DNA from 3 places in the Acidovorax sp. 1608163 genome. Region 1 is predicted to be linked to each of the others. Evidence: predicted binding sites of a transcription regulator. Region 1 holds the regulator's gene; each other region holds the start of a gene.
What was found. The regulator NrdR, encoded in region 1, represses ribonucleotide reductase genes. The targets are predictions, from matches to a motif close to CACNANATNTNGTG.

Region 2: the regulator NrdR is predicted to act here: its motif matches at 2,303-2,316, upstream of EAG14_RS04770 (ribonucleoside-diphosphate reductase subunit alpha).
Region 3: the regulator NrdR is predicted to act here: its motif matches at 2,101-2,114, upstream of EAG14_RS21150 (ribonucleoside triphosphate reductase).

The regions. Positions count from the first base shown of each region.
Region 1 is NZ_CP033069.1:1,337,785-1,347,490, forward strand. It holds gene EAG14_RS05995 (CBS domain-containing protein) at 1-109, shown strand, start outside; gene EAG14_RS06000 (EAL domain-containing protein) at 198-2,444, opposite strand; gene aroC (chorismate synthase) at 2,547-3,644, shown strand; gene EAG14_RS06010 (MFS transporter) at 3,731-4,933, shown strand; partial or broken gene EAG14_RS06015 (bifunctional UDP-sugar hydrolase/5'-nucleotidase) at 4,949-6,762, shown strand; gene nrdR (transcriptional regulator NrdR) at 7,065-7,514, opposite strand; gene glyA (serine hydroxymethyltransferase) at 7,543-8,787, opposite strand; ZMP/ZTP riboswitch at 8,825-8,975, opposite strand; gene EAG14_RS06030 (lytic transglycosylase domain-containing protein) at 9,092-9,706, opposite strand, start outside.
Region 2 is NZ_CP033069.1:1,056,258-1,065,963, forward strand. It holds gene EAG14_RS04770 (ribonucleoside-diphosphate reductase subunit alpha) at 1-2,208, opposite strand, end outside; gene ampD (1,6-anhydro-N-acetylmuramyl-L-alanine amidase AmpD) at 2,583-3,182, opposite strand; gene EAG14_RS04780 (sigma-54 dependent transcriptional regulator) at 3,184-4,686, opposite strand; gene EAG14_RS04785 (PAS domain-containing sensor histidine kinase) at 4,692-6,395, opposite strand; gene EAG14_RS04790 (PP0621 family protein) at 6,392-6,625, opposite strand; gene EAG14_RS04795 (inner membrane protein YpjD) at 6,622-7,419, opposite strand; gene ffh (signal recognition particle protein) at 7,526-8,908, shown strand; gene EAG14_RS04805 (hypothetical protein) at 9,032-9,379, opposite strand; gene EAG14_RS04810 (hypothetical protein) at 9,398-9,706, opposite strand, start outside.
Region 3 is NZ_CP033069.1:4,740,991-4,750,696, reverse strand. It holds gene EAG14_RS21165 (threonine ammonia-lyase) at 1-718, opposite strand, end outside; gene EAG14_RS21160 (cytochrome b) at 752-1,375, opposite strand; gene EAG14_RS21155 (TetR/AcrR family transcriptional regulator) at 1,386-1,976, opposite strand; gene EAG14_RS21150 (ribonucleoside triphosphate reductase) at 2,177-4,195, shown strand; gene nrdD (anaerobic ribonucleoside-triphosphate reductase) at 4,396-4,590, shown strand; gene EAG14_RS21140 (anaerobic ribonucleoside-triphosphate reductase activating protein) at 4,550-5,308, shown strand; gene EAG14_RS21135 (NADP-dependent isocitrate dehydrogenase) at 5,568-7,805, shown strand; gene EAG14_RS21130 (hypothetical protein) at 7,937-8,803, opposite strand; gene recQ (DNA helicase RecQ) at 8,994-9,706, opposite strand, start outside.

The DNA.
Region 1 (9,706 bases):
CAGCTTCTACGATGTGGCCAAGGCCGTGGTGGACAGCCAGAACTTTGAAAACCAGATGCTCAAGGCCTACATCCGCGACTGGCCCGCTGAGGACGACACCAAGGCCTGACAAGTCACGGTGTTTTTAGGGCGCCAATGTGGTGCCTGCCCAGGTGGGGCAGGTCATCACTGGCAACCACAGTCCCTGTCCGGCAGCACTAGGCGCAGCAGGCCGTACTAGCCCCTGGCATCCACGACGCCAGCATCTCTGCTGGCATGGGGCGGCCCAGCAAATAGCCCTGCATTACCTCGCAGCCGTGGTCCTTGAGCCAGCGGCATTGGTGCTGCGTTTCCACCCCTTCGGCAACCACCGTCATGTGCAGGCTTTTGGCGATGCTGAGCACCGAAATGGTCAGCGCCCGTGCGGTTTCGCTGTGTTCTAGGTCTTGCACAAACGATTTGTCCAGCTTGAGCTCTGCAATGGGCAGGCGGTGCAGATAGCTCAGGCTGGAATACCCGGTGCCAAAGTCATCCAGCGATAGCTTGAAGCCCTGCTGGCTGAGCTGCTCGATGTTCTCTTGGGTGACGGCGCGGCCATCCATCACCACACTCTCGGTAATCTCCAGCAGCAGGTCTTGGGCACAGAGCCCGTGCTGGAGCAGGGTTGCGCTGATGCTTTGCGCAAAACCTTTTTGGTGGAAGCTGCGGCCCGACAGGTTCAGTGCGACATGTGGCACGACCAGGCCCGCAGCGCGCCAGGCCGTGAGCTGCGTACAGGCCTCGTCCACCAGCCATCGCGTCAGAGGGTGGATCAGACCCGTTTCTTCGGCCAGCGGGATGAACTGGGCTGGCGAGATGGCGCCCCATTCGGGGTGGCTCCAGCGGGCCAGGGCTTCCACTCCGTGCAGGGTGAGCACTGGGTCCGCTGTGGTCTGCGGCTGGTAGTGCAGCGTGAGCTGGCGCTGCTCCAGTGCCTGGCGCAAGGCCCTTTCCATGGCCGCGCGCTCTTGGGCGCGGCGGTTCATCTCCAGGCTGAAGAGCTGCAGGCTGTGCAGATGATCGCTTTTGGCCTGGTACATGGCCTGGTCCGCGTGCAGCAGCAGGGTGTCGATGTCGGTGCCGTCGTCTGGGTAGATGGCAATGCCGATGCTGGCGCTGGGCAGGTTGACCTGGCCCTGGATGTCCACCGGGTGGGCGATTCTGGACAGCACGCGCTGGGCCGTTTGCACCGCCTGCTGGCTGCTGCAATTGGACAGCAGCAGCACGAATTCATCACCCGAGAGGCGACCAATGCCGTCTTGCGCACGCACGCATTCGCCCAGGCGCTGTGCCACTTCGCGCAGCAGTGCGTCGCCCGCTGCGTGGCCCTGGGTGTCATTCACCTGCTTGAACCGGTCCAGGTCCACAAAGAGCACAGCGCCGCTTTGGTGGTCTCGCTCCATCTGGGACAGGGCCCGCTCGGCATTGCTGCGGAACATGGCGCGGTTGGGCAGACCGGTGAGTGCGTCAAAAAACGCCAGTTGGTGGATGCGCTGGCGTGCGGCATCGCGCTCGATGGCCAGGGCGCACAGGTGCAGGCACACCTGCACCAGGCTTTGGTGCAGTGCGTTGGGTTCGCGGGGCTCTTTGAAGTAGAAGGCAAAGGTGCCCACCACCAGGCCCTGGTGGTCGCGGATGGGGCTGGACCAGCAGGCCTTGAGCCCGGTGGGCTGGAAGAGAGCTCGGTAGTCGTCCCAGCGTGGGTCGGTGGCAATGTCGGTGGTCACCACGGGCAGCCCCCAGTAGGCGGCGGTGCCGCACGAGCCCGCCTTGGGGCCAATGCGCAAGCCGTCCAGCGCTGCACAAATATCTGGCGGCAAGCCGGGGGCTGCCAGCGGGTGGATCAGGCCGTTGGCATCCACCGCCAGGATGGAGGCAGTAACTTCGGGGGCAATGCCTTCGACCTCTTTGCACACCTTGGCCATCAGCGCGGGCAGGCTGGTTTCGCTGACCATGCTCTCCAGCACGCGCTTTTGCAGCACTTCGTGCATCTTGGTGAGGGTGATGTCGGTCAGCACGGTGATGGACCCACCGGGTCCGCCCACAGCTTCGTCGGCCGCATTGACCACCATCGACACCCAGCGGGGCTGGCCGTCGCGGCTGTAAATGAGGGCATCGCCGTGGTAGTGCCCGTGCAGGCGCAGCCCGTTGCGAATGGCGTCGGTCAGCCCTTGCTGTGTGTGCGGCCCTTGCAGCAGGTTGCTGAGGTATTTGCCGCGAATGTCGTCCATGCTGAAGCCAAACAGGCGCGTGAAGCCGTGGTTGACGTACACGACCTGGCGGTCGCTGTTGGTCATGGCGATGGCGTTGTCGCTGCAGTCCAGGGCGTTGCGCAAAGGGCCATTGGCCAGTTCCGGCAATGGGGCCGGTGCTGGCTGCGTTGCAGCGGTGGCTGGGTCTCCGGGGGGCAGTATGGAGGCTGGCATGCGCTTCTCAGGAGGAGTCGTACCCCATGCTAGCCCTTGGCGGGCGCTCTGCCAAGCGCTGGATACGCATGCGGGACAGGTTTGCTCTGGGATAATCCTTGAATGAGCGGCAATACCCTAGGCACCCTTTTCGCTGTCACCAATTTTGGTGAATCCCATGGTCCAGCCATTGGCTGCGTGATTGACGGCTGCCCCCCCGGCATGCCGTTGACCGAGGCCGACATCCAGATCGACCTGGACCGCCGCCGCCCTGGTACCAGCCGGCACGTGACCCAGCGCAACGAACCTGACGCGGTGGAAATCCTCTCGGGCGTGTACGAGGGCAAGACCACCGGCACCCCCATTGCCCTGCTGATTCGCAACACCGACCAGCGCAGCAAAGACTACGGCAACATCGCCCAGAGCTTTCGCCCTGGCCACGCCGATTATTCGTACTGGCACAAGTACGGCATTCGCGACCCTCGGGGCGGTGGTCGCTCGTCTGCACGCCTGACGGCCCCCACCGTGGCGGCGGGCGCCGTGGCCAAAAAGTGGCTACAGCAGCAATATGGCACGCAGTTCCGCGCCTGCATGACGCAGCTGGGCGAGCTGGAGATTCCCTTCGAGAGCTGGGACCACGTGCGCAGCAACCCGTTTTTTGCCCCGGTAGCCGATGTGGCCCAGTACGAAGACTACATGGATGCCCTGCGCAAAGCGGGTGATTCGTGTGGTGCGCGCATCCGGGTGCAGGCCACGGGTGTGCCAGTGGGCTTGGGCGAGCCCTTGTACGACAAGCTGGATGCCGACATTGCCTTTGTCATGATGGGGCTCAATGCCGTCAAGGGCGTGGAGATTGGTGCCGGTTTTGCCAGCGTGGCCCAGCGGGGCACCACGCATGGCGATTCGATGGCGCCTAACGGCTTTCTCTCGAACAACGCGGGCGGCGTGCTCGGCGGCATCAGCACCGGGCAAGACCTGGAAGTGAGCATTGCCATCAAACCCACCAGCTCCATCATCAGTCCGCGCGACTCCATTGACATCCACGGCAACCCCACCGAAGTCATCACCAAGGGCCGCCACGACCCGTGCGTGGGCATCCGTGCAGCCCCTATTGCAGAAGCGCTGCTGGCGCTGGTGGTGATGGACCATGCCCTGCGCCACCGCGCCCAGTGCGGCGATGTGGTGCACGACGTGGCACCGATCAAAGCCTCGTTCCTCTGAAGACCCGCACGGCCTGTGCGCAATTTGCAGCGTGATGGCATGGGCGTTGCTGCGCGGGCACGTTGTGCCTGCGCGGCCTGACAGGCATGAACAGGCTGCGCACGGCCTGGGCGAGCCGCCCCTTGCTGCCATTTGCTGCGCTGTCGGCCAGCTATTTTGCGCACATCGGGTTCTTTAACCCGTACCTTCCGCTGTGGCTCAAAAGCCTGGGCTTGCCATTGCTCACCATCAGCGTGCTGACGTCGGTGCAGTCCCTCACGCGGTTGTTTGCGCCCTATGGCTGGGGCATGCTCAGCGACCACACGGGCGAGCGGGTGCGCTGGCTGCGCTTGTGTGCCACGGTGGCCTTGGTGGTGTCGCTGGGCTTGTGGTGGGAGGCTGGTGTGTTCTGGCTGGCTGCTGTGCTGCTGCTCATGTTCACCCACACCAGCGCCATGATGCCCATGAGCGAGGCCGCCATGGCGCACCTTGTCAGCCAGGGTGGCAGCTTTGATGCGCGGCGCTATGGCCGGGTGCGGCTGTGGGGCTCGCTGGGCTTTTTGGTCACGGTGTTTGCGGCTGGGGCCTGGTTTGAGCGCCATGGCATGGCGCATTTCCCGGGCTGGACGCTGGGTACCTTGCTGGCCGTGGTGGTCAGCACCTGGCTGTTGCCGGGGCTCAAGGAAGACGCTGCCGAGGCCGCTACGCCCGGCACCCTGAACCCGCCTGTGTGGCCGGTGCTGTGCCAGCCCGTGGTGCGGTGGTTTTTTGCGTCCGCGTTTTTCCATGTGCTGGCGCACATGGCGGTGTATGTGTTTTTTTCGCTGTACCTGGACGCGCTGGGTTACGCCAAATCCACCATTGGCATTTTGTGGGCGGTGTCGGTGGTGGTCGAGATCGTTTGGTTCTTTACCCAAAGCCGGTGGCTGCCGCGTTGGCCCTTGACGGGCTGGCTGCTGGTGTGCGCTGCCGCCATGGCTTTGCGCATGGGCATGACGGCGGCAGGCGGCGAGTGGTGGGCGGTGTTGTGCGCTGCGCAGGTGCTGCACGCCCTGACGTTTGCCGCGCACCACACGGCGTGCATTGCGTTGCTGTCGCAGTTCTTTCCAGGGCGTTTGCGTGGCCGGGGGCAGGCGCTGTACTCGGTGCTGGCCTATGGCCTGCCAGGGGTGCTGGGGGCCTTGGCCGGTGGTGCGGTGGGCGCGGCGCTGGGTCTGGCCTCGGTGTACTGGCTGGCCATGGGCAGCAGCCTGCTGGCCTGTGTGTGTGCGTGGAGGGTGGGGCGGCTGGCTGCCCGCCTTCCGCAGTGAATAGGGAGAGATGACATGAATCAGATTCAAACGGGCAAAGTGCGATGGGTGGGTGCTGCGGCCTGCGTGCTGGCTGCGGCCGCATTGGTGGGCTGTGCCCATGGCCCTGAAGCGGGCCCGGCGATGCAGCCCGGCGCGGTAGCCCCTGGCGCCGCCACGATGGACATCGGGCTGATCGCCTTCAATGACCTGCATGGCAACCTGGAGCCACCGCACATCGCGGTGCCCATCCGTGGTGCCGCTGGCGTCGAACGCGTGCCTGCCGGTGGAGCGGCCTACCTGGCCAGTGCCATCGCCCAGCTCAAGTCGCGCAACCCGCACCACGCCGTGATCACGGCTGGGGACATGGTGGGGGCCTCGCCCTTGGTCTCGGCCTTGTTTCTGGACGAGCCCACCATCGAAGCGGTGAACCACATGCAGATCGACTTTTCTGCCGTGGGCAACCATGAGTTTGACCGGGGCTGGCAGGAACTGCTGCGCCTGCAGCGGGGCGGCTGCGAGAAGTTCACGGTGCGCGAGCCGTGCCAGATCAGCAAGCCCTTTGAGGGGGCGCGTTTTGGCTTTCTGGCCGCCAACACCCTGCGTGAAGACGGGCAGCCGCTGCTGCCTGCCACGGGCATCAAGCGCTTTACCCAAGGCGGGGTGACCGTGACCGTGGGCTTTATTGGCATGACCCTCAAGGCCACGCCCACCATGGTCAGCCCCTCGGGGGTGAAGGGCCTGCGCTTTGAAGACGAGGCGAGCACCGCCAATGCGCTGATTCCCCAGTTGCGTGCCCAAGGCGCCGATGTGATTGTGGTGGCCATCCATGAAGGCGGCTATACCAACGCCAAGGTGCTGGAGCAGAGCTGCTCGGGCATCAATGGGGACATCGTGCCCATCCTGGAGCGGCTGGACCCTGCGGTGGATGTGGTGGTGTCGGGCCACACCCACCAGGCCTATGTGTGCGACTACGGCCGGGTGAATCCCGCACGGCCCTTTTTGCTGACCAGTGCGGGGCAATATGGCTCGTTGGTGACCGAGGTGGCTTTGCAGGTGGACCTGAGCACCCGCCGCGTGGTGCGCAAGGCGGCACACAACCACATCGTGCAAGGCGAGGCCTTTACCGGCAGCCAGGGGCTGGTGCCGCTGAACCCGGCCGTGCCAGCCTTCGCTGCAGACCCCTTCGTGCACCAACTGGTGGCCCGCTACCGCGCTGCGGCCGAGCCACTGGCCCAGCGGCCTGTGGGGCGGGCCAGCGCCCCGGTGCTGCGGGCGCGTGCCGCATCCCAGGAAAGCGCGCTGGGCAACCTGATTGCCGACGCGCAGCTGGCCGCTACCCAGGCGCCCGACAAGGGCGGTGCCCAGCTGTCGTTCATGAACCCCGGTGGCCTGCGTGCCGACCTGGTGCCTGATGTCCAGGGCCGCTTGAGCTATGGGCAGCTGTTCAGCGTGCAGCCCTTTGGCAACAACATCATGGTGCGCACCTACACCGGGGCTCAGATTCGCGCGGTGCTGGAGCAGCAGTTCAGCGGCGGCACCAGCCGGCCAGAGGCGCCTCGGGTGCTGTCGGTGTCTGAAGGCTTTGGCTACCGGTACGACCTTTCGCAACCTGCGGGGGCTCGCATCAGCCACATGACTTTGCACGGCAAGCCGCTGGAAGAGGGCGCCCAGGTGCGCGTGGCCATCAGCAGCTTTCTGGCCAGTGGGGGCGATGGGTTCACCGTATTTTCTGAGGGGCGTGACACCCTGGGGGGGATCAGGACCTGGATGCCCTGGAGGCCTATGTGCGGGCGCAGAACCCGGTGGTGCCACCTGCCACCAATCGCATCCAGCGGGTGGTGCGCTGATGGCTTGAGGGGCTTCGCCCTGCGCGGTGGCTACCAGGTCTACGGACCCGGCCCACTGCGGGGTGAGCCCGCCGCCTGGGATGGATGCCTGTGGGATCGTTGCCTCGCACTGCACATCAGGCGGCAAGCGCGCTGGGGCTTTTGCTGGAGTTTAAGTCAAAAAGGCCTCTAGCGATTGTGCTTAAAGCGCTGGCAGCTATAAATTTGGTAGCAATTGGGCGCTGGGCTACCGAAGAAGTGGAATGACTGCAGTGCAGTCTGCGGCAGTTTTGCCCTGGGTCGCCAATGCAAGGTGCAGTGACTTACTTGCGTACTTCGTCTACGAGTGCCCGGAACTCATCAATGTCTTCAAAGCTGCGGTACACGCTCGCAAAGCGGATGTAGGCGACCTTATCGAGCTTCTTGAGCTCGCGCATCACCAACTCGCCGATGCGGCCCGAGTTCACTTCGCGCTGGCCCAGGTTCAGCAGCTTTTCTTCAATGCGCTCAATGGCGCTGTCGATTTGCTCGGTGCTCACCGGGCGCTTGCGCAACGCCAGGTTGAAGGAGGCGAGCAGCTTGCCGCGCTCGTACTCGATGCGGCGGCCGTCTTTTTTGACGATGGCCGGGAAGTTCACTTCCGGCCGTTCGTAGGTGGTAAAGCGCTTATCGCACGCGCCGCACTGGCGGCGACGGCGAATGAACACCCCGTCTTCAGACACCCGTGTTTCAACGACTTGCGTTTCCAGGTGGCTGCAGAAGGGGCATTTCATGGTCGCTGATCGCTATCGGCTTGACGGCTTAGCGGTAGACAGGGAAGCGTGCGGTCAGGGCGTTGACCTTGGCGCGCACGGCGGCGATGTTGGCTTCATCGCGTGGGTTGTCCAGCACGTCGGCGATCAGGTTCGCCGTGATGCGGGCTTCTTCTTCCTTGAAGCCGCGTGTGGTCATAGCAGGGGTGCCAATGCGCACGCCGCTGGTCACCATCGGCTTTTCAGGGTCGTTGGGGATCGCGTTCTTGTTGATGGTCATGTGGGCGGCGCCCAGCACGGCCTCGGCTTCCTTGCCGGTGATGCCCTTGGCACGCAGGTCGACCAGCATCACGTGGCTTTGTGTGCCGCCCGACACAATGCGCAGGCCGCGTGCGGTCAGCGTCTCGGCCACGACCTTGGCGTTCTTGGCCACTTGTTCCTGGTAGGCCTTGAATTCGGGCTGCATTGCTTCCTTGAAGGCCACGGCCTTGGCTGCGATCACGTGCATCAGCGGGCCGCCTTGCAGGCCGGGGAAGATGGCGCTGTTGATGGCCTTTTCGTGCTCGGCCTTCATCAGGATGATGCCGCCACGGGGGCCGCGCAGGCTCTTGTGGGTGGTCGATGTCACCACATCAGCGTGGGGCACGGGGTTGGGGTACACGCCCGCAGCGATCAGGCCCGCGTAGTGGGCCATGTCCACCATGAAGATCGCGCCGATTTCCTTGGCGATCTTGGCGAAGCGGGCAAAGTCGATGTGCAGGCTGTAGGCGGATGCACCGGCCACGATGAGCTTGGGCTTGTGTTCGCGGGCCTTGGCTTCCATTGCGTCGTAGTCAATGGCTTCGTTCTTGTCCAGGCCGTAGCTGACCACGTTGAACCACTTGCCCGACATGTTCAGCGGCATGCCGTGTGTCAGGTGGCCGCCTTCGGCCAGGCTCATGCCCATGATGGTGTCGCCGGGCTTGAGGAAGGCCAGGAACACGGCTTCGTTGGCGGAGGCGCCGCAGTGGGGCTGCACGTTGGCGGCATCGGCGCCGAAGATCTTCTTGACGCGGTCAATGGCCAGTTGCTCGGCCACATCCACATGCTCGCAGCCACCGTAGTAGCGCTTGCCTGGGTAGCCTTCGGCGTACTTGTTGGTGAGCTGGGTGCCTTGCGCCCACATCACGGCAGGGGATGCGTAGTTCTCGCTGGCGATCAGCTCGATGTGGTGCTCTTGGCGGGCGTTTTCAGCCTGGATGGCGGCAAACAGCTCGGGATCGGTTTGTTCGACAAGAATATTGCGGTCGTACATGGTGTTGGCAGTCCTATGAACTTGTGTCCCTTGAAACAAGGGCTGCCCAGGCGAACGGCGGAACGCAAAGTCTTGGGACCTTGCGGCACGCTCCCCAGTGGTTCACAAGAAGCAGGTTCTTGCTGGTTTCCACGTCAGCGGCAACACCCGTGAGGGCCTTGCGCCTATCGCCAGTTGCGTACCCGCGTAGTGTAGCTGAGGTCTGGGGACTGCCACTTTGCCTGACTTTGCTGTGGGGCTGTGCGAAGCAATGTGCTCCCGCTGCGGGCCATGGCGGTGCCTTGGTGGCCCGCTGACCGGGTTGTCAGAGCCCGGTCGTGAGCAGCGCGACCTTGCTGTCGTTCCCTGCTGCGGAAGGCGTGTTGCGCGAGGTTGTGGGGGTTGCCTGGGCTGGTGTCGCTGGCGCCTGGGTTGACAGCATCGTCGGTGCGTTCAGTGGCACCGAGCGGCCGCTGGCCACTTGCTTCAGGCGGGCATGTTCGGCCATCACCTTGGCGGTGTAGCCGCCGTCGTCTGCCAAATTGGCTGCGCCCACGTAGTAGCGCAGCCCGCCTTCGATCGAGCCTGCACGTGCAATGCATTCCTGCAGCACTTTGACGCCAACCCGGAGGTTGGAGACGGGATCAAACGCGGCAAAGTGGCCGCCAAAATTCTGGTACTTCTCGGTGTGCACCGTGGTCATCACTTGCATGAGGCCCTGCGCACCCACCGCGCTTTGCGCGAAGGGGTTGAAGTTGGACTCAATCGCCATGATGGCAAGGATGAGCGTGGGGTCCAGCTTGGTACGCCCGCCGATTTCGTAGGCTTCCGCCACGAGCGCGCTCAGGGGCTCTGCTGCCACCTTGTATTTTTTGCTGAGCCAGAAGGCCACCGCAGCCTGCTCTTTGGGCAGGTCTTTGGGGTTGCTGGCCGTGGCGCG
Region 2 (9,706 bases), 280 kb from region 1:
GTCCACTTCCACGTAGCCGCCACGGGCTTGCGCCAGCATGTCCAGGGTGTCGAAGGGCAAGATACCGCGGTCCCACAGCGAGCCTTTGTAGCTGGAGTATTGGCCGCGTTCCTTGGCCAGTTCGGTCGATGCCCAGTAGGCGTAGTAGCAGATGGCCTCCATCGACTTGTCGGCAAACTCGACGGCTTCTTGCGACGCGTAGGGAATGCGCAACTCATACAAGCTGTCCTGGAAGGCCATGAGCCCCAAACCCACCGGACGGTGGCGCAGGTTGGAGTCGCGGGCTTTCGTCACGGCGTAGTAGTTGATGTCGATGACGTTGTCCAGCATGCGCATGGCCACCGTGATGGTCTTCTTCAGCTTGTCGTGATCGATCTGGCCATCCTTCAAGTGCTGGCGCAGGTTGACCGAACCGAGGTTGCACACGGCCGTTTCGGTGTCGCTCGTGTTGAGCGTGATTTCCGTGCACAGGTTGGACGAGTGCACCACGCCAGCGTGCTGCTGGGGCGAACGCACATTGCAGGCGTCCTTGAAAGTGATCCAGGGGTGGCCTGTTTCAAACAGCATGGTCAAAATCTTGCGCCACAGGTCGGTCGCCTGCAAGGTCTTGCTGGGCTTGAGTTCGCCGCTGGCGGCCTTGGCTTCATAGGCCACGTAGGCCTTCTCGAAGTCTGCGCCAAATAGATCGTGCAGATCGGGCACGTTGGATGGCGAGAACAGGGTCCAGGTGCCCTTTTCCATCACGCGGCGCATGAACAGGTCGGGGATCCAGTTGGCCGTGTTCATGTCGTGCGTGCGGCGGCGGTCGTCGCCGGTGTTCTTGCGCAGCTCCAGGAACTCTTCGATGTCCAGATGCCAAGTTTCCAGATAGGTGCAGACGGCGCCCTTGCGCTTGCCGCCCTGGTTCACGGCCACGGCCGTATCGTTGACCACCTTGAGGAACGGCACCACGCCTTGGGACTCGCCGTTGGTGCCCTTGATGTGCGAGCCCAGGGCGCGCACGCGGGTCCAGTCGTTGCCCAGGCCGCCAGCAAACTTGGACAGCAGGGCGTTTTCCTTGATGGATTCGTAGATGCCGTCCAGGTCGTCGGGCACCGTGGTCAGGTAGCAACTCGACAGCTGCGAGCGCAGCGTGCCGCTGTTGAACAGTGTGGGCGTGCTGGACATGAAGTCGAAGCTGGAGAGCACTTCGTAGAACTCGATGGCACGGGCTTCCGGGTCTTTCTCATTGAGCGAGAGGCCCATGGCCACACGCATGAAGAAGGCTTGGGGCAACTCGATGCGGCTCTTGCGCACGTGCAGGAAGTAGCGGTCGTACAGTGTTTGCAGGCCCAGGTAGTCGAATTGCAGGTCGCGCTGGGGCTTCAGGGCTGTCGCCAGACGGGCCAGGTCGAATTTCAGCAGGCGTGCATCCAGCAGTTCGTTGTCCACGCCCTTTTGGATGAATTGGGGGAAATACTCGGCGTAGGCTGCGCCCATGTGGTCTTGCGTGACGTCCCGGCCCAGCACTTCGCGCACGATGGTGTGCAGCAGCAGGCGTGCGGTGGCGTAGGTGTAGTCGGGGTCTTTCTCGATCAGGGTGCGGGCCGCCAAAATAGACGCCTTGTACACCTCGTCCATGGGCACTCCGTCATAGAGGTTGCGCATGGTTTCTGCCACGATGGGGTCTGCCTTGATGTCTTTGCCCAGCCCAACGCAGGCCGATTCGATCAGGGACTGCAGGCGGTGCAGGTCCAGCGTGACGCGCTGGCCGTTGTCCAGCACATGGAGTACAGGCACGGCGGGGGCATGTTGCTTGACCAGATTGGCGCGCTCTTGTGTGCGGCGCTCGCGGTACAGCACATAGGCGCGGGCCACTTCGTGGTGGCCGCCGCGCATCAGGCCCAACTCGACTTGGTCTTGCACGTCTTCAATGTGGAATGTGCCGCCACCGGGGCGTGAGCGCATCAGCGCGCGGCTGACGCCCTGCGTCAAGGCGTCTACCACCTCGCGCACGCTGGCCGATGCTGCGCCCTGGGTGCCATGCACCGCCAAAAAGGCTTTCATCAGAGCGATGGCAATCTTGGGTGCTTCGAAGGGCACGACCGCGCCGTTGCGCCGAATGATCTGGTAGTGGCCTTGGGCGTTGGCTGCCGTGTTGGCGGCGTCGCCTGCGGCTTCTTCAGGGGTGGCGTGCGTGGTGGCGGGCGTGTTCAAAGCAGCTTGCATGGGTGTCCTCTTCTGTGGGCTGACTGGGGTGTGTGGGCAGCCGCTGGGGCTGCTGCAAAGGCGAGAGTGGTGCGCCAGCCTTTCGGCTGTCGCACACTATATATGGTGTGTCGATTGTGTTCAAGACACTACCGGTAGTGTAATGCCTTGGGTGTTGGGTTTCTGGAAACCAGCTGTTTTGCACCCCTTCAGGGGTGGGTGCAGAGCGTGAAAACCCGCTGTGCCACACGGTTTGGAAGAGCAGACCTTGTGGTGGTGCGGGCTGTCGCGGTATTTGGCCCGCTGCGGCGCTCAGTGCTTGGTTTGTCTTTTTGGAAGGGGGGCGATCCTACCCTGAATCTGCCCCGATTTTTAAACCTGAAAACAGGTCGGGTTTAGCGAGGGGTCACTTGACTGGGGAGTTCCAGGGTGCTTTGGGTCAGCAGCTCTGCCAGTTTGTGCCAATTGAATCCAGGCCCTGGGTCTTGCTTGCGCCCGGGGGCTACATGCTCATGCCCTGCCAGATATCGCAGAGGGTAACGTTCGGCCAAGGCATGGCAAAGCGCTGCCAGGGTGAGGTACTGTGCGGATTCAAAGCGATGCCCCTCCAGTCCCTCCAGTTCAATGCCAATCGAGTCATCGTTGCAGTTGGTTCTGCCGCGATAGGCCGACTGGCCTGCATGCCACGCCCGTTGGTCGCAGTCCACAAATTGCCACAGGCGCCCGCTGCGCTCAATAAAGAAGTGGGCCGACACCTGCAATCCACGGATCTGCTGGAAATAGGGATGGGCCTCCCAGTCCAGGGTGTTGGTGAACAACTGTTGCACGGCCCCGGTGCCGTAGTGCCCGGGCGGGAGGCTGATGGAATGCACCACGACCAAGTCCACTGACTGCCTGGCGTCCGCAGGGCGGGGGCCGTGGTTGGGGGAAGGTAGTCGCATGGCATCGCGGTGCCAGCCACCGTCCCACAGGTCTGCCGATGGGGCTGCGGCCATGTCAGCCGATCTCGTCCAGAAAGTCCTGGTCGTTGGGCACCGCAATGTTCAGTCGGGCGATGCGGTAGCGAATCTGGCGCAGGCTGATGCCGAGCCGCGCGGCCGTAGCGGTGCGGTTGAACCCGGATTCTTTCAGTGCCCGAACCAGAATGTCCCGCTCCTGCTGGTCGAGCCAGGCCTGCAAGTCGTTGGGCAAGGCGGGGCAATCTGCCGCCGAATGCGGCGTGCCGTGGGTGTGTTGGTCGGGCGTGGGCTCGGGGCGGGCTGAGGGTTGCGGCGGTGTGGCGTCGCCTTGCCACTCCACTTGCAATTCGTCCCCTTCGCTCAGCGCCACGGCGCGGTGCAACAGGTTTTCCAGCTCACGCACATTGCCTGTCAGGGGGTGCGATGCGATGGCCTGCAAGGCCGCTTCGTTCAGTCGGGGCACGGGCATGCCGGACTCTTGGCTGATGCGCGCCAGCAAGGTGGTGCACAGGGCGGGCAAGTCCTCCCGGCGCTCACGCAGTGGCGGTATCACGATTTCGATCACATTCAGGCGGTAGTACAAGTCCTGGCGAAAGCGCCCGGTTTGGACATCGGCGGCCAAATCGCGGTGGGTGGCACTGACGATGCGCACATCCACTGTTTCCTCCTGGGTCGAACCCAGGGGGCGCACGCTGCGCTCCTGGATCGCGCGCAGCAGTTTCGACTGCATGGCCAGAGGCAGGTCGCCGATCTCATCCAGAAACAGTGTGCCGCCCCGTGCCGCCTGGAAGTAGCCGTCGCGGTCCTGGTTGGCGCCGGTGTACGACCCTTTGCGCGCGCCAAAGAACTCTGCTTCGAGCAGGTTTTCCGGGATGGCGCCGCAATTCACAGCGATGCAGGGACCGTCCGAGCGTTGGCTGCAGGCGTGCAAGGCCTGGGCCACCAGCTCCTTGCCGGTGCCTGATTCGCCGTGCACCAACACGGGGGCCATGCCGCGCGCTACCTTGGCGATGCGCTGCTTGACGTTGCGCATGGCTTCGGAGTCACCCACCATACGTGCCAGCGCTGCGGGCACGATCCCTGGCGCAGTGGCAGCCTGTTCGCCACCAGAGGCCGATGAGCGCTGGGTGGTGCCCGCACGGGGCGCTCGGGGGGCGGGTGTCGCGCCGGTGCCCTGCACGGCAGAGGCCACGACCGAGCGGAACTGCTTGAGATCGACCGGCTTGGTCAGGTAGTCAAACGCGCCCGACCGCAGGGCCTCCACCGCGTTCTCTGCCGACCCATAGGCGGTCATGACCACACAGCGTTCGCGGCGTTGCTGGTCGCGCAGGTCTTGCAGGATCTCCATGCCAAAGCCGTCAGGCAGGCGCATGTCGGTGATCACCACATCAAAGGGGCGGCCCTTGAGCTGTTCACGGGCTTCTTGCACGGTCGAGGCGGTCTCGACGCGGTAGCCCTCGCGCAGCAAGGTCAACTCGTACAGGGTGCGCAGGTCGGGCTCGTCATCAATGACCAAAATGGAGGCAGCGGTGGCGTTCATGGTTCTCAGATCACGATGGAGTCGAATAGCGTGGCGGCTTCTTGGGGGCGTGTGGTGCGCCTGAACGCCACGGTGAAGGCATTGCCGCCGGTGTTGCCACGCGCGGTGGTACGGTGGGTGCGCTGGTAGCTGATGGAGGCGCCGTGCCTTTGGCACAGTTCGCGGCATATATAGAGGCCCAGGCCGCTGGAGCGGCTCTCTGAGGAGAAAAAGGGCTCGAACAGGTGGCGCTCCACAGATTTGTCCATGGGGGCACCGTCGCTCCAGACCTGCAGCGTGATCTGGCCTGTGACGCTGGTGCGGGTTTGCACTTGCAACGAGTCTTCATGGGGCCCCATGTAGCGCAAGGCGTTGTCCAGCAGGTTGACCAGTACCCGGCGCAGGTGCTCGGTATCAAACTCTACGTGCAGCATCGGCGCATTCAGCAGGATTTGCCCTTGGCGCTTGGCGGGGTCCTGGGCGCACCAGTCACTCCACACCTGGGCCACGCTGGCATCCAGTGCCAGCGTGGAGGCCGGCGCATGGCTGATCTGGTGTTGCACGCGGGCAATGTCCAGCACCTCCTCGGCAATGCGTGCCAGTCGGTCGGCGTTTTGCTGCACCATTTGTGCCAGTCGTTTTTGACCAGGGTCTTGCAGGTCTTCTTCCAGCAGCGCGTTGGCTTGGACGATGGCGGCCAGCGGATTGCGGATTTCATGCGCCACGGCAGCAGACATGCGGCCCATGGCGGCCAACTTTTCGGTGCGCAGGCGCGCCTCCAGTTCCCGCAGGTCATGCAAGAACATCACGCACAGGCGCTCTCCACGGCTTTGCGGGTCGGCGTGGGTGGATGTCATCCAGGTGCGTGCATGCAGCCCGGTGGGACTTTCGCCAGGGTGCAGCAATGCGACGTCGGCCGTTTGGGGGGCTTCCTGGTCAAACGTGCGGTGTGCCAGGTCCACCAGGGGCTGCCAGCCTTCGCACCGGCCCAGGGAAAAAGGCAGCTGGGTGTGCTGGCTCTCCCCCAGCAGGCCCTGAGCGGCCGGGTTGGCCATGCGGACCACGTCGCTTTCGTCCACCACCAGCACGCCGTCGCTCAAATGTTCGATCACCAGGGCACTCACCTGCGTCTGCACCTGCGCTGCCATCCTGTTGCGCTGGGCGACTTCCTGCTCGCCCACCAGCCGGGTGGCCAGTTGGTGCACCAAGTAAGTCACCACAAAATACCCGGTGCCCGTCAGCGCGCTTTGCAGGTAGCGCTGGGTGTCGTCGCTCAGCGATTGGGTGCTGCTCCACCAGGCCCACAGCAACAGCAGCAGCGTCACGGCGGCGGTGGTGCCCAGCGCCAGGGTCAGGGTGCCCAGTACGGCGGCCATCAGGATGGGCAGGCCGAACAAGGGGGTGAAATTCATGGCGCCCGTGTGCAAGAGCTGCAGGGCGCTGACCACGGCAATGTCCACGCCGATGGAGGGAAGCCACTGCACGCCGGTGCCCGCAGCAGGGGGGGCATGGCGCCCCAGAATGCGTAGCAGCACGGCGGCGCACAGGTAGGCCCCGCATACGGTCATCAAGACGGGGTCGCTGACTTGGTTGAACCACTGCCCCAGGATCTGCAGCACCAGCAGTGCCACGGCAATCATCACCCGTCCTGTGAGAAAGCCGCGCCACAGGCGCACAAAGGGCGCGTCCGCAGTGTTCAGCCGGGCGTCGGCCAACAGCGCTTCTTTCATGGGCGCAGCGCTGGGCCAGCGCGCAGGTGCTCAGCGCTGCAATAGGCCACGCCACGTTGCACAACCGCATCGCTGTAGGGCAGGTGCAGGCCGCAATGGGCGCAGGCCACCATGTCCTGGGGTTTGGGGGGGGCTGCGGGTGGGGTGCGTGCTGGCTGGGCGGGCTCACGCTTGCTGCGCCATACGCCCACGGCAATCACCAGCACGATGAGCAGGACCAGGTATTTCATACGCTGCGGCCCAGCACGACTTCCATCACGAAACGCGAGCCCACGTACGCCAGCATCAGCAATGCAGCGCCTGCGTACAGCACCCGCACGGCATTGCGCCCGCGCCAGCCAAAGCGTGCGCGGCCCAGCAGCAAGGTGGCAAATGTGAGCCACGAGAGCATCGAGAAAACGGCCTTGTGGTCCCAGCGCCAAGCGCGGCCGTACAGGGTTTCGCTGAACAGCCAGCCCGCCAGCAAGGTGGCGCTGAGCAGCACAAAACCGGCCGTCACAAAGCGAAAGGTCAGCCGCTCCAGCGTCAACAGAGGAATGCCACTGTGCGGGTCTTCGGCCTGGCGGATGTGGCGTTCTGCACGGGTCATGAGCCAGGCGTGCACCACGGCAGCGGCAAACAGGCCATAGCAGGCAATGCCCAAGGCCAGGTGCAGCGGCAGCCAGGCAGATGCCGCCACATGCAGCGGCTGCCCAGGAAACGCCAGAGCCAGCACGATGGTGGCGGCGCCCAGGGCGGCCAGCACCCAGCGTGCCTGCATCTGGGGAAAGAGCTGCCGCTCGACGGCATACACCGTCAATACCAGCCAGGCCGTCATCGACAAGGCCGGGGCAAAACCGAAGCGGGGCGCATCACCCCACAGCCCCCAGACCAGCAGGGCACCGTGCAACACCCATGCCACCAGCAGAGCGTTGCGTGTGGCGGTGGCGCCCAACCGGGCGGCGGCTGCGGCAGGTGCGGCGTATGCCAAGGCTGCGGCAAGGGCCAGCAACCAGCTGACGGGGGAAGCACTGGGTAAAATCATGGGTCACAGTTTAGCCTTTCGCCCGCTGCCAGCGCTTTGGCAAACCTGCCCACATTTGACCTGTGTGCGGGTAACGGGTAACCCTGGAACCTTTCCAAAATCTCCTATGGCCTCCGCACTTACCGACAAACTCACGCGACTCGTCAAGGAGATGCGTGGCCAGGCCCGCATCACCGAATCCAACGTGCAGGACATGCTGCGCGAAGTGCGCATGGCGCTGCTGGAGGCCGATGTGGCCTTGCCGGTGGTGCGCGACTTCATCGCCCGCGTCAAGGAAAAAGCCCTGGGCCAGGAGGTGCTGGGCTCGCTCAAGCCCGGACAGACGCTGGTGAGCATCGTCAACCAGGAGCTGGCCGCCACCATGGGCGAGGGCGTGGCCGACATCAACCTGGCCGCGCAGCCCCCGGCCATCATCCTGATGGCGGGCCTGCAAGGTGCGGGTAAAACGACCACCACCGCCAAGCTGGCCAAGCACCTGATCGAGCGGCGCAAGAAGAAGGTGCTGACGGTGTCGGGCGACGTGTACCGCCCCGCCGCCATCGAGCAGCTCAAGACCGTGACTGCGCAAGCCGGTGCCGAGTGGTTCCCCAGCACCCCGGACCAAAAGCCGCTGGACATCGCCCGCGCGGCGCTGGACTATGCCAAGAAGCACTACTTTGACGTGCTGCTGGTGGACACGGCCGGGCGCTTGGCCATTGACGAAGCCTTGATGAAAGAAATCAAGGACCTGCATGCCGCCCTCAACCCGGTGGAAACACTGTTTGTGGTGGACGCCATGCAGGGCCAGGATGCGATCAACACCGCCAAGGCCTTCAAGGAAGCCCTGCCGCTCACCGGCATTGTGCTGACCAAGCTTGATGGCGACTCGCGCGGTGGTGCCGCGCTGTCGGTGCGCCAGATCACGGGGGCGCCTATCAAGTTTGCAGGTGTCTCTGAAAAGATCGACGGCCTGGAGGTGTTTGACGCCGAGCGCCATGCGGGCCGCATCCTGGGCATGGGCGACATCGTGGCGCTGGTGGAGCAGGTCACGGCCGGGGTGGACATCGAGGCCGCCCAAAAGCTGGCCGCCAAGGTCAAGAGCGGTGACGGCTTTGACCTCAACGACTTCCTCTCGCAAATCCAGCAGATGAAGCAGATGGGCGGGCTCTCCAGCCTGATGGACAAGCTGCCGTCTCAGCTCACCGCCAAGGCCGGCTCCATCGATATGGACAAAGCCGAGAAAGACATCAAGCGCAAGGAAGGCATCATCCAGAGCATGACCCCGCTGGAGCGCCGCAAGCCCGATCTCATCAAGGCCACCCGCAAAAAGCGCATTGCCAACGGCGCCGGTGTGCATGTGCAAGAGGTCAACCGCCTGCTCAAGGAGTTTGAGCAGATGCAGGACATGATGAAGAAGATGAAAGGCGGCGGCCTGATGAAGATGATGAAGCGCATGGGCGGCATGAAAGGCCTGGGCGGCATGCCCAAGATGCCGTTTGGTGGCTCCTGAGGTGTTGGGTGCTATTTAATTGATAGCTGCTGACGCTTATGCATAAAGCGTTAGGCGCCAAAAGGAACGCGACTCTTGCAAAAGGGCCGCGTTTTTTTTTGGCAAGGCCCTTTGACGCGGTTGTCAGTGGGATGAGGGATTGGTATCGCCGCTGCTGGGCAATGGCAGTTCGGGGCAGGGCCAGTTCAGCAGTTCTGCCAGGCGGGTCGTGATCCAGGTGGCCTCGGCCACCGACACGCCCGACTCGGCCGTGCACAGCCCCGCATGGATGCGCAGCAGGATCTCTGTTTCGGACGGGGCCTGCACGTGGTACAGCGTTTGCGCGTGCTCCACCAGATGCCCCGACAGGTCTTCACACAGCTCGTAGCGGGCGCGAACGATGGAAACGGGTTCGCGCAGGCGCTGGCGGTGGTCGGCGTACACCGCCATGAACGAGGGCGGAACGTGGATCTGGTTGTCGTCTTCGAGCATGGCCAGATTGTGGCCCACTCACTGCACGCGGTTGAACACCAGCTTCTTCTGGGTTTCCGGGTCAAAGAAGTCAAAGCTCGAATCGCTCAGCGAGAGGATCTTTTGCTCCATCCGCACCTGTCGGTTGGGCTTGAGCTTTTGGTTGTTGATGTGGGTGAAGACCCGCTTGAAGTGGGTGCCGTCAAAAGACCAGTCGCCGCTGGAGGTGTTGTCTGCCAGCACGGCCCCGTCCGGGCCCTTGTACACCGCGTGCTGCGTGAACTTGCGGTTGTCCTTGAGTTCCGTGGTTTGCTGCAGCAGCCATTCGGACGTTTGCAGGGTGTGCTC
Region 3 (9,706 bases), 1.6 Mb from region 1:
CTTGTGTGATCTTGCCCGGTGTGCCCACGGCAATGCCCTCGGCAATGGTCGATGTGCCCTGCGGGTGGTGCGTGCCTTGAATGGCATTGACCATGGCTGGGAAGCGCTGGGTTTGCACGCCAATGATTTCGATACCGGGTTTGAGTGCCTTGGCCGCTGTGGCCACGCCCGAGATCAGGCCGCCACCGCCCACGGCAATCACCAGCGTGTCCAGGTCGGGCACGGCTTGCAGCATCTCCAGCCCCAGCGTGCCCTGGCCTGCGGCCACGCCCTCGTCGTCATAGGGGTGCACAAAGGTCAGCTGTTGCGTATCGGCCAGCGCATAGGCGTGTGCTCGGGCTTCCTCCAGTGTGTCGCCGTGCAGCACCACTTCGGCGCCAAAGCCTCGGGTGCGTTCCACCTTCACACCGGGGGTGAAGCGTGGCATCACGATCACCGCGCGCAGGCCCAGGCGCTGCGCGTGGTAGGCCACGCCCTGGGCATGGTTGCCCGCACTCATGGCCACCACGCCGCGTGCGCGCTCCTCATCGGTGAGCAGCGCCAGCCGGTTGCAGGCGCCGCGCTCCTTGAACGATGCGGTGAACTGCAGGTTCTCGAACTTGAGAAACACCTGCGCCCCGACGATGTGAGAAAGCGTCTTGGATTCAACGCAAGGGGTGTCCAGCACCTGGCCTTGTAGGCGGGTGGCGGCGTCACGGATGTCTTGGAGGGTCAGCATGGGCGCCATTGTGGCGCACCGGGGCTGGTGGTGTCACTTGGGCTGCGGTCCTCCGCCAGGCCACATCCGCTGCAGCACGCCGTCGCGCCGCACCCAGTGGTGGTACAGCGCTGCAGCCACATGCAGTGCGACGACGCCCCAGGCCACAAACTTGCCCAGGAAGTGGTGGACGGCATCCACCGGCGCTTCAAACTCATCCCAGGTGACGTGCAAGGACTCGCTGACCCATGCAAAGGCCGCAGTCTCGTTGAAGCCGGTCACGGTGAACAGGCCGAAGTCCGTGGGCGCGCCCGTGCCGATGTAGCCAGTCACAGGCATCACGATCAGCAGGCCATACAGCCCGATGTGGGCGGCATGCGCCAGTGCGTGCTCCCACGCCGGGCCTGTGGGCTGCGCAGGTTGCACAGCCCACAGGCGCCACAGCAGGCGGGGGACGACCACAAACCCCACCAGCAGGCCCAGCACCCAGTGAATGTTGAGCACGGGCAGGGACTCCGGCGAGGTGTCGTCCATGAACCAGATGACGTAGTACACGACCACGTATGCGCCGATGAAAGCGGCTGCGCTGGTCCAGTGAAAGAGCTGGGCGATGGCGCCGAAACGGTGGGTGGAGTTGTTCCACTGCATAAAGTCTTTGAATGGGTGGGCTGGGGTCAAGCGGTGGTGGTCAGGCACGAAGCCCGTTGAGCAGGCGGTCCAGCCCGTCCAGGGCTTGGGCCAGCTTGATGGAGGGATCGTCATCTGGCTCGGCGATCCAAAAGGAGGCTTCGGTGACAGCGCCGTACAGCATGCGAGCCGTCACGCCAGCGTGATGCCGCGCCACAGTGCCTTCTTCCATCAGCTGCTCCAAGGACGCTTCCAGTGCTGCAATGCCTACGGACTGGGCGGCCTGGGGCACATCCCCCAACACGGCCCTTGCGTCCTGCAGGATGATGCGGCGGATTTCGGGCTCCAGCGCCAGCTCCAGATAGGTGTGGCAGCGTTGGCAAAAACCGTCCCAAAGGGTCGGCGCGGCCTGCGATACCGCGTCCAGCTGGGTGCCCACCTCGGCTTCGATCTGCTCAATCACGGCCACCAGCAAGCCCTCCTTGCCGCCAAAGTGGTGGTACAGCGCCCCCCGTGTAAGGCCTGCTTCGCCCGTGAGGTCGTCCATGGAGGTGTGTGCGTAGCCCTGTGCGGCGAAGGCGTGGCGTGCCGTGGCCACCAGTTTGGCCCGGGTCTCTTCCATCATTTCCGCCCGTGTGCGGCGCTGCGACATGCGCTCCTCCTTTGACATACGCTACGTATGTTAATTGGCATACGCAACGTATGTCAATGTCTTGAGGCGCGTCACGCTGGGCTGCGGATTGCGTGGTTGCGTCATCGCCCGTTGCGCTTCATCAAACTACCTATAGTGTTTCGTGGGTATCGTTGACGCTATAGGTAGTGTTTTAAACCCTCGTTGGATTGTGAGAACCCATGGCGTCCACCCTCGTCACTTTGCCCCGCGAAGTTGTTTTGCGCAGCGGCCAGCGCGCTCCTTTTGATGCGGAGCGCATCCGCGCTGCGCTGGCCAGTGCGGGCCAGGCCTCGGGTGAATATGGCGCCGAAGAAGCCGCGTTGCTCACCGCGCAAGTCACCAAGGTGTTGATCCACCGCTTTCACGGCGAAGCCCCCACGGTGGAGCAGATCCAGGACGTGGCCGAGCAGACGCTCATCGCCGCCAACCACCTGGCCACGGCGCGCGCCTACATCGTCTACCGCGAGCAGCACGCCACGCTGCGCGCGGATAAGCAGACGCTGGTCGATGTGGAAAGCTCCATCAACGAATACCTCACGCGGGCCGACTGGCGCGTGAACGCCAACGCCAACCAGGGCTACTCGCTGGGCGGGCTGATCCTGAACGTGGCAGGGAAGGTCACGGCCAACTACTGGCTGTCGCACGTCTACACGCCCGAGATCGGCGAGGCGCACCGCAATGGCGATATCCACATCCATGACCTCGACATGCTCAGCGGCTACTGCGCGGGCTGGTCGCTGCGCACGCTGCTGCACGAGGGGCTCAACGGCGTGCCGGGCAAGGTGGAGGCAGGGCCGCCTAAGCACATGAGCTCGGCGGTGGGACAGATCGTGAACTTCCTGGGCACGCTGCAAAACGAGTGGGCCGGCGCGCAGGCGTTCTCGTCCTTCGACACCTACATGGCACCGTTTGTGCGCATCGATGCCATGGACTACGCCGCCGTGCGCCAGTGCATCCAGGAGCTGGTCTACAACCTCAACGTGCCCTCGCGCTGGGGCACGCAGACGCCGTTCACCAACCTCACCTTCGACTGGACCTGCCCCGAGGACCTGCGCGAGCAGGTGCCCGTGATCGCTGGCAAAGAGATGCCCTTCGCGTACGGTGACTTGCAGGTGGAGATGGACCTCATCAACCGCGCCTACATCGACGTGATGACCACGGGCGATGCCAAGGGTCGGGTGTTCACCTTCCCCATCCCCACCTACAACATCACCAAGGACTTCCCCTGGGAGAGCGAGAACGCGCAGCTGCTGTTCGACATGACGGCCAAGTACGGCCTGCCGTACTTCCAGAACTTCATCAACTCCGAGCTGGAACCCAACATGGTGCGCTCCATGTGCTGCCGCCTGCAACTCGATTTGCGCGAGCTCTTGAAGCGCGGCAACGGCCTGTTCGGCAGCGCCGAGCAGACCGGCAGCCTGGGGGTGGTCACCATCAATTGCGCACGCCTGGGCTATCAGCACGCGGGCGATGAAGCGGGCCTGCTCGCCGCGCTCGACCGCCTGATGGAGCTGGGCAAACAAAGCCTGGAGACCAAGCGCAAGCTCATCCAGCGCCTGATGGACCAGGGCCTGTTTCCCTACACCAAGCGCTACCTGGGCACCTTGCGCAACCACTTTTCCACGCTGGGCGTGAACGGCATCAACGAGATGGTGCGCAACTTCACACACGGCCGCGAAGACATCACCAGCGAAGGGGGCCATCGCCTGGCCCTGCGCCTGCTCGACCACGTGCGCGAGCGCATGACGCAGTTCCAGGAAGAAACCGGCCACCTCTACAACCTGGAGGCCACGCCCGCCGAAGGCACGACCTACCGCTTTGCCAAAGAAGACAAAAAGCGCTGGCCTGCCATCTTGCAGGCGGGCACGGCCGAGCAGCCGTACTACACCAACTCCTCGCAGCTGCCCGTGGGCTTCACGGACGATCCGTTCGAGGCCCTGATGCGGCAAGAGGCGCTGCAGTCCAAATACACCGGCGGCACCGTGCTGCACCTGTACATGGGCGAGCGCGTCTCCAGCGGTGCGGCCTGCCGCGAGCTGGTGAAACGGGCGCTGACGAACTTTCGCCTGCCCTACATCACCATCACGCCCACGTTCTCCATCTGCCCCACGCACGGCTACCTGGCGGGCGAACACCCGTTTTGCCCGCGCTGCGATGAAGAGCGGCTGGCCGCCAAGCGTGCGGCCCTGGCTGCCTGAAACGGTGTGGGGCAGTTTTGAATAAAAAGTGCCTCCAGCGCCCAATATAAAAGCGCGAGCAGCTATTAAATGCATAGCAAATTGAAGTGCAATGGCGATAGCTGCAGCACCCTATCGGCCCTGGGCCGATACCCCCGGGGCCACAGGCCACAACGGTGGCCCCTTTTTGTCCTTCCTCCCCTTTTTCGGAGATCCATCCCATGACCCATTTCTCATCCACCGAACACACTGCCGTGGCCAGCGCTGCCGTGCAACTGACCGATGCCGAGCGCCAGCCTTGCGAGGTGTGGACCCGCGTGATGGGCTACCACCGCCCGGTGGCCAGCTTCAACGTGGGCAAGCAGGGCGAACACCATGAGCGCCAGTTCTTCAACGAGTCGCGCTGCTGTGGCTGATGCGGCAGGCGCAGCCCCACTGGCCTGGCCAGGCGGGCTGCGCGTGGGCGGCCTCACGCCGCTCACCACCATCGACTTTCCAGGCCGTCTGGCGGCGGTGGTGTATTGCCAGGGCTGCCCCTGGCGCTGCGGCTATTGCCATAACCCTGAGCTGCTGGACGCCACGGTGCCCGCAGCCACCCCATGGCCCGAGGTGTTGGCCTTTTTGGGCAAGCGCCGGGGGTTGATCGATGGGGTGGTGTTTTCAGGCGGCGAGCCCACGCTGCAAGCGGGCCTGCCCGCCGCCCTGGCCGAGGTGCGCGCGATGGGCTTTGCCACGGCCCTGCACACCGGCGGCATGTACCCCGAACGCCTGGCCGCCGTGCTGCCCCTGCTTGATTGGGTGGGGCTCGACATCAAAGGACCCGAGCACCATTACGAGGCCATCACCGGCGTGCCCGGCAGCGGCGCGCGTGCCTGGCAGTCGCTGGCGCTGCTGCAGGCCCATGCGGTGGCTTTTGAATGCCGCACCACCTGGCACGAGGGCCTCTTCAGCCCACAAGAGCTGCAGACGCTGGGCGATACCCTGGCCGATGCCGGTGTGCGCCACTGGGCCGTGCAGGTCTGCCGAAAAGGGCCTGGCGTGCCCCTGGCTGCGGGTGCCGACATCGAGGCGCCGGTGGGAGCCAGAATCCCGCGCTTCGAGGTCCGGGGGGCCGAGAAAACCCTTGGTCGGTAAAAAAAATCGCGCCAAAAGGCCTAATTTTTTGCATCATGAAAATGCATTGCAAAAAATGGCAATTTCGACAGGCCGACGCAAGCAGAATCGGCGACCATCTGAGATGGCTTGCGCAAAACAGGGCCCAGGCATACGGTTCACCCCCGTGTGAATTCCGTTTTTGCGGCCCGATTTGTGTGAGTCTTATCTGAATTTGACCGTGGTCGCCGGGCGCAATCCCAGCCGGTGGCTTTTCCACTCCTGTTCCTTGAGACAAGTCATGAGTACCCAGCAACCCTCCATCATCTACACCTTGACAGACGAAGCGCCACGCTTGGCGACGGCGTCGTTCCTGCCCATCATCCGCAGCTTCGCGGCTCCGGCGGGCATCAACGTGACAGAGAGCGACATCTCTGTGGCGGCACGGGTGCTGGGTGAGTTTCCTGAGTTCCTGAAAGAAGAACAGCGCGCGCCCAACACGCTGGCCGAGCTGGGCAAGAAGACACTGCAGGCCGATGCCAACATCATCAAGCTGCCCAACATCAGCGCCTCGGTGGGCCAGCTGCAAGCCGCCATCAAGGAGCTGCAAGGCAAGGGCTACGCCTTGCCCGACTACCCTGAAGCCCCCAACACTGACGAAGAAAAGGCCATCCGCGCCCGCTACGCCAAGTGCATCGGCAGCGCCGTGAACCCTGTGCTGCGCGAAGGCAACTCGGACCGCCGCGCCCCCAAGGCCGTCAAGGAATACGCCCGCAAGAACCCCCACAGCATGGCCGAATGGAGCCAGGCATCGCAGTCGCACGTGTCGCACATGCACCATGGCGACTTCTATCACGGCGAAAAGTCCCTGACCCTGGACCGCGCCCGTGAAGTGAAGATGGAGCTGATCACCAAGAGCGGCAAGACCATCTTGCTCAAGCCCAAGGTCTCGCTGCTCGACCGCGAAATCATCGACAGCATGTTCATGAGCAAGAAGGCCTTGCTCGAGTTCTACGAAAAAGAAATTGAAGACGCACGCAAGACCGGCGTGATGTTCTCGCTGCACGTCAAGGCCACCATGATGAAGGTCTCGCACCCCATCGTGTTCGGCCACTGCGTCAAGATCTTCTACAAGGAAGCCTTTGAAAAACACGGCGCCCTGTTCAAGGAACTGGGCGTGAACGTGAACAACGGCATGGCCGACCTGTACGGCAAGATCGCCACGCTGCCCCAGTCCAAGCAAGACGAAATCAAGCGCGACCTGCACGCCTGCCACGAGCACCGTCCCGAGCTGGCCATGGTCGATTCCGCCAAGGGCATCACCAACTTCCACTCGCCCAACGACATCATCGTGGACGCCTCGATGCCCGCCATGATCCGCAACGGCGGCAAGATGTGGGATGCCAACGGCCGCCTCAAGGACGTGAAGGCCGTGATGCCCGAATCGACCTTCGCCCGCATCTACCAGGAAATCATCAATTTCTGCAAATGGCACGGCGCGTTCGATCCCAAGACCATGGGCACCGTGCCCAACGTGGGCCTGATGGCCCAGCAAGCCGAAGAGTACGGCTCGCACGACAAGACGTTTGAGATCACCGAAGACGGCGTGGCCAACATCACCGACCTGGCCACCGGCGAAGTGCTGCTGAGCCAGAACGTGGAAGCGGGCGACATCTGGCGCATGTGCCAGGTCAAGGACGCAGCCATCCGCGACTGGGTCAAGCTGGCCGTGAACCGCGCCCGCAACTCCGGCATGCCCGTGGTGTTCTGGCTCGACTCGTACCGCCCGCACGAAGCGCAGCTCATCACCAAGGTCAAGATGTACCTGCACGAGCACGACACCACCGGCCTCGATATCCAGATCATGAGCCAGGTGCGTGCGATGCGCTACACGCTCGAGCGCGTGATCCGTGGCCTGGACACCATCAGCGCCACCGGTAACATCCTGCGCGACTACCTGACCGACCTGTTCCCCATCATGGAACTGGGCACCTCGGCCAAGATGCTGTCCATCGTGCCTTTGATGGCCGGCGGCGGCATGTACGAAACCGGCGCGGGCGGCTCGGCCCCCAAGCATGTGCAGCAACTGGTGGAAGAAAACCACCTGCGCTGGGATTCGCTGGGCGAGTTCCTGGCCCTGGCCGTGTCGCTGGAAGACCTGGGCCTGAAGACCGGCAACGCCAAGGCCAAAGTGCTGTCCAAAACGCTGGATGCCGCTACTGGCAAGCTGCTGGACAACAACAAAAACCCCAGCCCCAAGACCGGCCAGCTCGACAACCGTGGCAGCCAGTTCTACCTGGCCCTGTACTGGGCCCAGGCCCTGGCCGCGCAGACCGACGACGCCGACCTGGCCAAGCTGTTTGCCCCTCTGGCCAAGCAACTGACCGACAACGAGCAAAAGATCGTGGACGAGCTCAACGCCGTGCAAGGCAAGCCCGTGGACATCGGTGGTTACTACCTGCCTGATGTGGCCAAGCTGGACGCCATCATGCGTCCTAGCCAGACGTTCAACGATGCGTTGAAGGCGGCGCTGGCGTAATCTCGCCCATGTGCCACCGCCCTGGCGCCGTGCCAGGGCAAAAAAAAGAGACTGCCGATGGCAGTCTCTTTTTCATTGGCTGATCAAGTCTTTGGATCGAATGCAAGCTTTGAACAGACTTCAGCGCAGGTTCACGGTGCCAGCCCTTGGGTGGCTAAAAGCTCCAACGCTTGCCCCAATGCGGCAGGTGATGCAGCCTGGCTTTCTGTGCCCTCACCGCTTTCCTCGCTTTTTATGGTCAGTCCGGTACCTACACCCCGTGGGTCGGTGAGACGCCGCACCACCAAAAGTTGCTGGCTGCTGGAGTTGGCTGCGGATGAGTAGCCTTCGCCCTCGTTCACGCTGTACTGCAGTACGTACCCTCGCTGCAATGCTCCGCTGCTATTTATCCATACGCATACGACATTGCCTGCGAGGGTGCCGCGGATTTGGTGCTCACAGCCAAATAGGTTGTTGGCGCTGGCCATCAGACCATTGCCATTGGCTGTAGCAGCCTGCGCCTGGGTCAAGTCGACCACATCCGTGGACACAACGCCGCTGCCAATGGAGTTGAATACCCACAAGCCCCGCAGGCTAGAGGCTTGAGCGGGGTAACCAAACTGAAAGCGTGAAATGGCTTTTTCCGTTTCATTGGGAAACTGCACAAAACCCGTGGTGCCAGAGGTGAAGCGGATGGTCATGTTGCCAGCGCTGCCTGCCTCCACTCCAGAGCGGGCATTGCTGCCGAAGAACCGTCCGCCGGTGTAGCGCACCAGGGGGGCCGTCGCGGCGTTGTTCACCACCTTGCCTACAGCCAAGTAGAACGTAGGCTGGCTATTGGCCTCGTACGCATACATCTGCATCAGCAGTGTGTCGTTCTGTACATCCATCGCCAAGCCACGCCCCGGCTTGCCATCCACCTCTGAAGTCACCACCCAAGTCCCTGCCTGAGGCATGAACGCATAGGACATACCGGCGCTGCACAGCAGTGCTGCGGTCATCAATTTCTTCTTCCACATGTGCAAAGCTCTCCCTCAAAACGGTTGGAATGAATGTTTACAAAACTTCACACCTTACCCGTTTTTGCACACATCCGTGAGAAATTGTTAACCGATCGATGCTGTGTCTCAACTCGCCTCTGATTGGCCTTGCTTCGTTCAATCACTTCGCCGTTGTACACAGGCTCCATGCAAGGCTTTGAGCAGATTCTTAGCTGCCAGCGCACACCCGCAGCACCTCTGCCCCATACGCCTCCAGCTTTTTGGCACCCATGCCGCTGATGCCCTGCAGGTCCTCCAGTGTGGTGGGGCTGCGCTCTGCAATGGCTGCCAGCGTGGCGTCGTGGAAGATGACGTAAGCGGGCAGGTTGTGCTCGCGGGCCACCTCGGCGCGCCAGGCTTTGAGGTTGATGAAGCGCACCTGCGCATCCGGCCCCAGGTTAGCGGCGGCAGCCGGGGGGGCGCTGGCCTTGCGCGTGCGTTTGGCGGGGGCGGAGGACACCGATTCGCGCAGCTGCACCGGCACCTCGCCCTTGAGCACCGCGCGTGAGCCTTCGGTGAGGCACAGCGTGTCAAAGCTGTGGCCGCTGTCCAGCATCACCTTTTGCAAGCCCACCGCACCGGTGGCGATGAGCTGGCGCAGCACGCCGCGCAGCTGCGGCTCGGTCAGGTCGGCGCCAATGCCGAAGGTGGAAATCTTCTCGTGCCCAAACTGCGCGACCTTCTCGGTCTTCTTGCCGCGCAGGATGTCCATGATGTGGCCAGTGCCAAAGCTGATGCCGCTGGCCTGGTGCACGCGATAGATGGTGGACAGCAGCTTGCGGGCAGCGTCCGTGGCATCCCACACGGCGGGTGGGTTCAGGCAGTTGTCGCAATTGCCACAGGGCGTGGACTCCTCTCCAAAGTAGGCCAGCAGCCGCACGC